4 regions of the Saccharospirillum sp. ABV4_185 genome follow, and region 1 is predicted to be linked to each of the others. Evidence: predicted binding sites of a transcription regulator. Region 1 holds the regulator's gene; each other region holds the start of a gene.
What was found. Region 1 encodes sigma-54, which starts transcription at its own class of promoters, with help from an activator protein. Its sites were predicted from a motif close to TGGCACNNNNNTTGCTNT; they were not measured.

Region 1 (2,205 bases):
ACATAGTCGTGCAGAGCTTCAGTAACTTCGACGTGTTGACCGCTGATGTTGACTTGCATAGTCCGCTCCTCATGCAGTGACAATGATTCAGGCCATGATGTCGGCCGGCTTCCTTGAGTGCTATCCCTGATTTCAGTCTAGCTCCTGATTCAATCTTTGCGGTGAGAGGCTGCTACTTCAAGCCTGCAGTCGTTCGAAAATCTGATCTAAATCAAACTCTTACGTTCATTTGACGGAGGTATGTGCATGGCCTCCCGGTACTTGGCAATGGTGCGTCGGGCGACCTTGATGCCCTGGTCGCCAAGCAGGGTGGCAATCTTGGAGTCACTCAGCGGTTTGCGCGGGTTTTCCGCCGCGACCAGTTTGCGAATGATGGCGCGAATGGCGGTGCTCGAACATTCGCCACCGCCTTCGGTGCTGACATGGCTGGAGAAGAAATACTTCAGCTCAAAAATACCGCGCGGTGTGTGCATGTATTTTTGCGTGGTGACGCGTGAGATAGTCGATTCGTGCATGTCGACCGCCTGCGCCACATCATGCAGCACCAACGGCTTCATCGCCTCTTCACCGTGTTCGAGAAAACCGCGCTGATGTTCAACGATATTAGTCGCCACTTTTAGCAGCGTTTCGTTACGGCTTTGCAGACTTTTTATGAACCAGCGTGCTTCCTGAAGATGATCTTTAAGGTAGGTGTTGTCGCTGGAATTATCGGCGCGTTTTACCATCGAAGCGTAGGATGCATTGACGCGCAGTTTGGGCGCGATGTCCGGATTTAACTCAACCAGCCAGCGATTGTTTTTGATGTCTTTGCGCACCATGACATCGGGCACCACATATTCGTCTTTGCCGCTTTCAATCTGGTTGCCCGGTCGCGGGTTCAGGCTTTGAATCAGCAGAATAACGTCGCGCAGGTCGTTTTCTTTTAGTCGCGTTTTGCGCATCAGTTGGGCGTAGTCGCGTGCGCCAAGCAGGTCCAAATGATCTTTGACGATCTTAAGCGCTTCCTGTCGGCTGGGGGTTTCTTCGGGCAATTGGTTTAATTGAATGCTGAGACAGTCGGACAGATCGCGGGCGCAAACGCCGGCGGGGTCGAAATGCTGAACGCGGCGCAGTACCGCTTCCACTTCGTCCATTTCCAAGGGGTCGTCTTCACTGGACAATTCTTTGTCCAGGCCTTCAAAAATTTCATCGAGGCTGGACTGCAAATAACCTTCGGCATCGACGCTTTCAATAATGGCTTCGGCGATCAGTCGATCGCGATCGGTCATGGTGGTCAGATTGAGCTGCCAGTTCAGATGATCCCAAAGCGAGTCGGTGGTGCCGTAGACGTTTTCGAAATTGAAATCGTCATCGCCGGAGGGCAAACCATGGCTGGTTGGCGTGTGGGTGTAGATGTCGTCCCAGGACGAATCAACCGCCAGATCATCCGGAATGTGTTCCTGAATTTCCATTTCCTGGCGATTGTCGGAATTGTCGATCAGAGTTTCGGCTTTGGCCCTGTCGCCATTGAGAGCATCACCATTCAGTGAATCGCCATTATGTGATTCGCTGGTGTTGGCATGGCCATGTTCGCCATCGCTGCTGTTGCCGCCGTCGTCTTCGCGAACTTCCAGCATGGGATTGGTTTCCAACGCCTCCTGAATCTCCTGTTGTAAGTCCAGGGTCGACAGTTGCAGGAGACGAATGGCTTGCTGCAGTTGCGGCGTCATCGTCAACTGCTGACTCATTTTAAGTTGTAAGGAGGTCTTCATAGAGGTGTTAATACGCCTTTGGGCCTGTTAATTACAACGAGTCCTGACGGGGATATTGCCGTCATAGCCGGAACTGGTCGCCTAAATATACCTCACGCACGGTGGCGTTGTTGAGTACATCCTCAGCTGTTCCTTCAGCGATGATATGTCCGTTGCCAACGATATAGGCTTTTTCACAGATATCGAGCGTTTCACGGACGTTGTGATCGGTGATCAATACGGCAATGCCGCGATCGCGCAAATGATGAATGATGCCTTTGATGTCGCCTACGGAAATCGGGTCGACACCGGCAAAGGGTTCGTCCAGCAACACCACCGCCGGCTCCATGGCCAGGGCACGGGCGATCTCTACGCGGCGTCGCTCACCACCGGACAGCGCCATACCCAGGCTGTCGCGGATGTGGTTGATGTTGAACTCATCGAGCAGCGATTCCAACCGATCATGGCGTTCGCT
Region 2 (2,205 bases), 920 kb from region 1:
CATCCCCTCGAGTCTTTTAGTCCATCAGGTGTCTGCCCGGCTTGGCATAGTACGGCGCTCGGTCCAGGCTCGAAAAACGACGGAACCCTAGCCGTATATGGGTAGGTGACCGCTAGGTTACCACCCTGTCATCAAAGCGTCACGGACGCAGACCGTCGAGCAACAGGGCGGTTAAATTGCTCAACGTCTCATCAAAGAAAGCAGGATCATCCAGAGTACGGCCCGCGACCGCTTCGATCTGCACGCGGAAATCGGCGTAATGTTGCGTCGTCGCCCAGATGGAAAAAATCAGATGGTAGGGTTCAATCGGTTTGAGTTTGCCCTGATCAATCCACGATTGAATAACGGCCACCTTGGCTTGCACGCGATCGTGTAATGGCTGTTGTAATTCGGCCAATAACAGCGGTGCGCCCTGCAGAATTTCCATACAAAACAACCGCGATTCTTCCGGATTATCGCGCGAAAATTCCAGCTTGATGCGCAGGTAATCACCCAGCGCTTCGAACGGATCCTGCTCCTCACTGAAACTGCTCAACGGCAATAACCAGACGCGCAACAACTCGCGCATCACCTGCACATACAATTCTTCTTTAGTGGGGAAGTAATAGAGCAGATTGGTTTTGGAGACGTCCGCTTCCTGAGCGATCTGATCGAGGCTGGCGCCGTGCAGGCCGTAGTGGGAAAAGGTGCGTAGCGCCGCATCCAGAATGGCCGCGCGTTTTATTTCCTGATTGCGCTGACGACGTTTAATCGACGCTGCCGTCGGCGTGCGCTTGGGTCGGTCTGCCGCAGTGGCGGTCTTGTCGTTCAACGCTGTCTCCTGCCGGTTTCGCGGGCCTCATTCTAGCATCGACCACCAAGCAGTCGGCCAGCGTCTTATCGGTTATTGCATCGAGTGTTTATTGCACCGCCATGGTTCGCGCTGGTGGATTTTTGCACAAACCATGTGCTCTAAGTTAGACCATTTGGTCCAACTTAATACACCAAAAATTGATAACCAATTGATTTATATCAATAAAACAGAGTTGGCCGGCTTTCTGCAATGTGCTACCGCATTCGCATCCAGACGAGGACGTAGCATCATGAAGGTTGGCGTATTTATCCCCATCGGCAACAACGGCTGGCTGATTTCCAAAAACGCACCGCAGTACATGCCGTCGTTCGAATTGAACAAAACCATCACCCAACGCGCCGAGCATTACGGCTTCGACTTCGCGCTGTCGATGATCAAGCTACGCGGCTTCGGCGGCGAAACCGAATTCTGGGATCACAATCTGGAATCCTTCACCCTGATGGCGGGCCTGGCTGCGGTCACCAGCAAGATTCAATTGTTCGCTACCGCCGCTACCCTGACCGTGCCACCGGCGATCGCTGCGCGCATGGCCTCGACCATCGACTCCATTTCCAATGGTCGTTTCGGCATCAACCTGGTCACCGGTTGGCAGAAACCGGAATACTCGCAAATGGGCTTGTGGCCGGGCGATGAATTCTTCGCTTACCGCTACGATTATTTAACCGAATACGCCGAAATTCTTACCGAGCTGTGGCAGACCGGCAAAAGTGATTTTAAAGGCGATTATTTCCAGATGGACGATTGCCGCGTCAGCCCCAAACCCAAAGGCCCGCTGCAGATTATCTGCGCCGGTCAAAGCGACGCCGGCCTCGCCTTCACCGCCAAGTACGCCAACTACGCCTTCTGTTTCGGCAAGGGCGTGAACACGCCAAAAGCCTTTGCACCCACCGCCGAACGACTGGTCAAAGCCGCCGAAGCATCGCAACGCGACGTTAAAGCCTGCCCGCTGTTTATGGTCATCGCCGATGAAACCGACGCCGCTGCCCGTGCCAAATGGGAAAGCTATAAAGAAGGCGTCGATGAAGAAGCCGTTGCCTGGCTGGGCGTACAGGGCGCCGCCGATACCAAATCCAAGGGCGACACCAACGTGCGCCAGATGGCCGACCCCACATCCGCCGTCAACATCAATATGGGCACCCTGGTCGGCTCCTATGAAAGCGTGGCCGCCATGCTCGATGAAATCGCTGAGGTCAACGGCACCGAAGGCGTAATGCTGACCTTCGATGATTTTGTTCAGGGCGTCGAGAACTTTGGCCAACGCATTCAGCCGCTGATGAAAAGCCGCCAGCACATCGACATTGAGGCGGAGGCCACCGCATGAGCATCGAAGCCAAAGCCAGCGGCTACGCCTT
Region 3 (2,205 bases), 530 kb from region 1:
GGTGGCAATGCCGACGCGGAAACCAATGCGCGCATTGGTGGTTCCGTCGATATCATCCTCAACGAAGGCTATACCATGTTGGAGCCGGATCCCTATGTGGCCGGTCTGTTCAACGGCCTGGGTGAAGATGCGTTCGAGCCGTACACCATTAACGAGTTCAACCCGGATGATTCCGATACCTATAACGAAACACGGGCGTTGCGAATCTTCGACTCCATCGGTAACGAGCACGAAATGCGTTTCTTCTATGTGAAGGATGCGCCCGATCCGAATCGCCCCAACTCGCTGAGCAGTTGGACGGTGTATCTGCAGGTCGATGGTGAGAATGTCGGTGATCCGAACACCAACCTGCCGTTCCCGGAGAACACCCAGGCGACGCTGGCATCGCACAAGTTGTTCTTTAATGCCGACGGTACCCTGAACGAGGAAAGCACCGGTGACTTCCTGATCTCCAACTGGAAGCCGATCGACCCCGATACCGGCAAGCCGACCGGTGCCTACATCGGTCAACCGGAAGCTCAGGGCGGTGCCTTGCCGATTCCGGACCCGAACTTTAACTCGAACTTTGCGATCTCGTTCGATGGCACCACTCAGTACGGTGGCACCTTCGCCAACAACAATCTGCAGCAGGACGGTTACGCCTCAGGCCGACTGTCCGACCTGGAGATTGACGACGCCGGCATCATCTACGCCCGTTACTCCAACGGCGAAGCGCTGAAGCTGGGTCAGGTGGCGCTGGCATCCTTCGCCAACACCGAAGGCTTGATTCCAGTGGGTGACACCGAGTGGGTTGAAGGGTTTGAATCCGGTGATGCGGTGATCGGTGAGCCGGGAACGGCCTCGCTGGGCACCATCGAATCGGCCTCTTTGGAAGATTCGACGGTGGATCTGTCTGAGCAGTTAGTACACCTGATTATCGCCCAGCGAAACTATCAGGCCAGCTCGAAGACGATCGAAACGGCTAACGCCGTGACCCAGACGATTATTAACCTTCGATAAGGGCTAGTAACAGGCGCCTTCTAAGGCGCCTGTTACGCTGGACGCTTAACGGGAGACGCAAATTACGAAGCACCTTCGGTGCCTTGAGTTTACGTATCCAGCGTCTCCCAGGCGCGCAGCGCCTAAGCGTCTTCCGCCCACGGCAAGCGCTTGCCGCCTGCCGCCGTTCCTACCTAACCTCAACATCCAACCCCCCGCCAAATCTGGCTCTCCGCGCGATTTCAAAACTTGGCACGGCTTTCGCTATCTATCCGTTATTAGCGGTTAAACAGCCCAATAGCGGCAGGAGTTACCCATGGATCGCGCGATATACATCGCCATGACCGGCGCCAAACACAACATGCTGGCGCAGACGTCACACTCGAATAACCTGGCCAATGCCACCACCACCGGCTTTCGCGCCGACTGGGAGCAGGCGCGCGCCATGCCGGTGTTTGGTGAGTATTACCCGTCGCGGGCGTTCTCCAACACCGAACGGCCGGCGACCGATTTTAACGACGGCCCCCTGGTCGAAACCGGCAATGAATTGGATGTAGCCATCACCGGTGATGGTTTCTTTGCTGTTCAAGACAACGAAGGCAATGAAGCCTATACCCGACGCGGCGATTTTTCCGTCACCCCCGTCGGTCAGTTGATTAATGGTTCCGGCCAGCCGGTGATCGGGCAGGGTGGTGGCCCTATCGTTTTGCCACCTTATGAAAAGGTCGAGATCGGTGAAGACGGCACCATTTCCATTCGTCCGGCCGGCGCTGGTCCGAATGAGATGGCGGTCATCGACGGTCTGAAAATTGTGAACCCGGATCTGCAGAACCTCGATAAAGGCACCGACGGTTTGTTCCGTCCGCGTGAAGGCGAGCAGGTGTTGGAAGATGATCCGGCGTTGTCGGTTGTCAGTGGCTTTGTTGAAGGCAGCAATGTTAATCCGGTGCACGAACTAACCAATGTGCTGGCGCTGAATCGCCAGTACGAACTGCAAGTAAAAATGATGAAGACGATCGAGGAAATCACTCGTTCTTCTGAACAAATTCTGCGGTTGAGCTAAGAGGGTATTCAAGATGCATAAGGCATTGTGGGTCGGTAAGACCGGTTTGGAAGCCCAGGATCTTTCCTTGGCCACCATCTCCAACAACATGGCAAACGCCAGCACCACCGGCTTTAAAAAAGAGCGGGCGGTGTTTGAAGATCTGATCTATCAAATTCAGCGTC
Region 4 (2,205 bases), 570 kb from region 1:
CCCAACGGCTGGTCGTCGTCGAGCAGTTCGTAGCCCACGGTTTGATCGTTCGACAACCCGGCCCCGGCAATGGCCAGGCGCGCCCGGTGCAGATCATCCTGACGCACCAGGATCACACCGCTGGCCGGGTCGATATCGAAATTCACTTTCTCGCCCTGCAACACCTGAATGACGTCGGCGGCCGCATAGGTGTTGGTGGAATTCATCAATGGATGGTAGGTCTCGCGCTGCGACCAGAGCACCACGCCAAGACCGAGTGCAATACTGGCCGCCAGACCCACCAACAGACCGAACTGGCGCATCATGGTCAGGCGGTTAAAACCGGCCACCAGCGGATGCATTTTTTTCAGCGCAGAAGGTTCTTTATCGACCAGATCAGGACTGTCATCGGCGCCTGCGCCGGTCGTGGCAATAGCCGTGCCGGAACCAGCCTCCGCACGCGTTGCCGGCAATCCGCTTTGGGCGTTGTTATCGCTGTCGTCGGAGGTATTACCGGCTGCAGCAGGGACATTTTCGGTCATGGTCTCGCTTCACTCTTCAGCACCGGTCCAGCCGGCGTACTGACACCCAAAGGCATCAGATCGGCATGTTCATAATGTCCTTATAAGCCTCGACCATCTTGTTGCGAACCTGGGTCATGGCCTGAAAGGAGACGCTGGATTTCTGCAGGGCAATCATTACTTCGGGGAGGTCGACTTCCGGGTCGCCCTGCTCGTAACGGGTGGCAATTTCGCTGGCCGCCATCTGCGTATCGTTAACGGTGTCGACGGCGGATTTGAACATCTCACCGAAGGACGGCACATGGCCCATCGGCGGCATGCCATCGAGTTCGTTGATGCCACCAGGCGTTTGCGGTTGCGGTAAATTGAGTTCGGCTTCCGGACGCACCGGTCCGGACTGATTACGCACCTGTTGCATCTGCTGCTCGAACGACGGCCCTTGCAGCGGTTGCGGCCCAGGCGGACGCGGTACTTGCATCTGCTCACGGATTGAGCGCATCTGCCCAAGGACGTTTTGAATGTCGGCTCGATCAGTCATCTGCCTTTCCCTCTTCCCGCTGACACCCGGCTTGTGGCAAGCAAGGTGTCAAAAATTAGCTGCTGCTGTGTGCATCAGGCTGTCTGTATCTGGGCTGGCGACAAAAAACAGTCACTTTGGTCGCCAAAACGCCCGCTATACAGTCATTGAGCAAAGGGCGGGCCAACTTTTGCCGGCGGCTTGGTTTTTCCGGTCAAACCCTGCCGCCGACTGGCCGGTTAACGAATACCGGCGATGGCGCCGTCCACATCCATGCCCAGTTCACGCATGCGCGCCAGCTTGTAACGCAGCGTCCGCGCTGAGATTCCCAGCTTGTCGGCCGCCTTGTTTTTACGCCCGCCGGTCACGCGCAATGCATTGAGGATCAATTCGAATTCGTGGTGTTTCAGGTCGCGGTGGATGCCGTCGTTGTTGTCCAGGTTGTCGTCATCCAAATCCATGTCCGGGGCGGCTTCGGAATGCTCGAACCGGTGGCTGGTCATCACCGGACGGCGCGCTTCGAAGTCGATCAGATGTTCACCATCCAAACCCAGATCCTGCGCCGTGACCCACTGACCACTTTGCAGAATTAAAGCGCGTTGCAGAGCGTTATCGAGCTCGCGGATATTACCCGGCCAGTCGTAACTCAAAATCCGATCGCGGGCGGAATCATCCAAAGCGACGTTACCTTTGTGCATTTTGCGCGCGTGCAGCGATAACAGATGCTGTGCCAGCGGCAGCAAATCACCACGACGGGCACGCAGCGGTTGCCACTGCAACGGGAAAACATTCAGGCGGTAATAGAGGTCTTCACGGAAACGACCGGCGCGCACTTCTTCAAGCAGATCTCGGTTGGTGGTCGCCAGCACGCGCACATCCAGGGCGATGGTGCGACGGCCGCCGATGCGTTCCACTTCACGCTCCTGCAAGACGCGCAGCAATTTTGCCTGCAGACCCAGATCCATTTCGGAAATCTCGTCCAGCAAAATGGTGCCGCCATTAGCCTGTTCGAACTTACCGGCCTGGCTTTGAATGGCACCGGTGAAGGCACCTTTTTCATGACCAAACAAGGTGGCTTCGAGCATATTTTCCGGAATAGCGGCGCAGTTGATAGCGACAAAAGCTTCGCCCGCACGCGCCGATTGCTGGTGAATAAAACGCGCCAGCACTTCCTTACCGGTTCCGCTT

Region 2: rutA (pyrimidine utilization protein A) is a predicted target of sigma-54. The motif match lies at 1,027-1,044, and genes of this name have one in related genera.
Region 3: flgF (flagellar basal-body rod protein FlgF) is a predicted target of sigma-54. The motif match lies at 1,229-1,246, and genes of this name have one in related genera.
Region 4: fliE (flagellar hook-basal body complex protein FliE) is a predicted target of sigma-54. The motif match lies at 1,186-1,203, and genes of this name have one in related genera.

What each region holds. Positions count from the first base shown of each region.
Region 1 covers NZ_JBSWUW010000001.1:2,333,399-2,335,603, forward strand. The annotation lists gene hpf (ribosome hibernation-promoting factor, HPF/YfiA family) at 1-59, opposite strand, end outside; gene ACXAE6_RS10935 (RNA polymerase factor sigma-54) at 207-1,751, opposite strand; gene lptB (LPS export ABC transporter ATP-binding protein) at 1,813-2,205, opposite strand, start outside.
Region 2 covers NZ_JBSWUW010000001.1:1,414,053-1,416,257, reverse strand. The annotation lists gene rutR (HTH-type transcriptional regulator RutR) at 140-811, opposite strand; gene rutA (pyrimidine utilization protein A) at 1,083-2,174, shown strand; gene rutB (pyrimidine utilization protein B) at 2,171-2,205, shown strand, end outside.
Region 3 covers NZ_JBSWUW010000001.1:2,864,167-2,866,371, forward strand. The annotation lists gene ACXAE6_RS13620 (flagellar hook-basal body complex protein) at 1-999, shown strand, start outside; gene flgF (flagellar basal-body rod protein FlgF) at 1,295-2,041, shown strand; gene flgG (flagellar basal-body rod protein FlgG) at 2,055-2,205, shown strand, end outside.
Region 4 covers NZ_JBSWUW010000001.1:2,903,891-2,906,095, reverse strand. The annotation lists gene fliF (flagellar basal-body MS-ring/collar protein FliF) at 1-521, opposite strand, end outside; gene fliE (flagellar hook-basal body complex protein FliE) at 577-1,038, opposite strand; gene ACXAE6_RS13770 (sigma-54-dependent transcriptional regulator) at 1,257-2,205, opposite strand, start outside.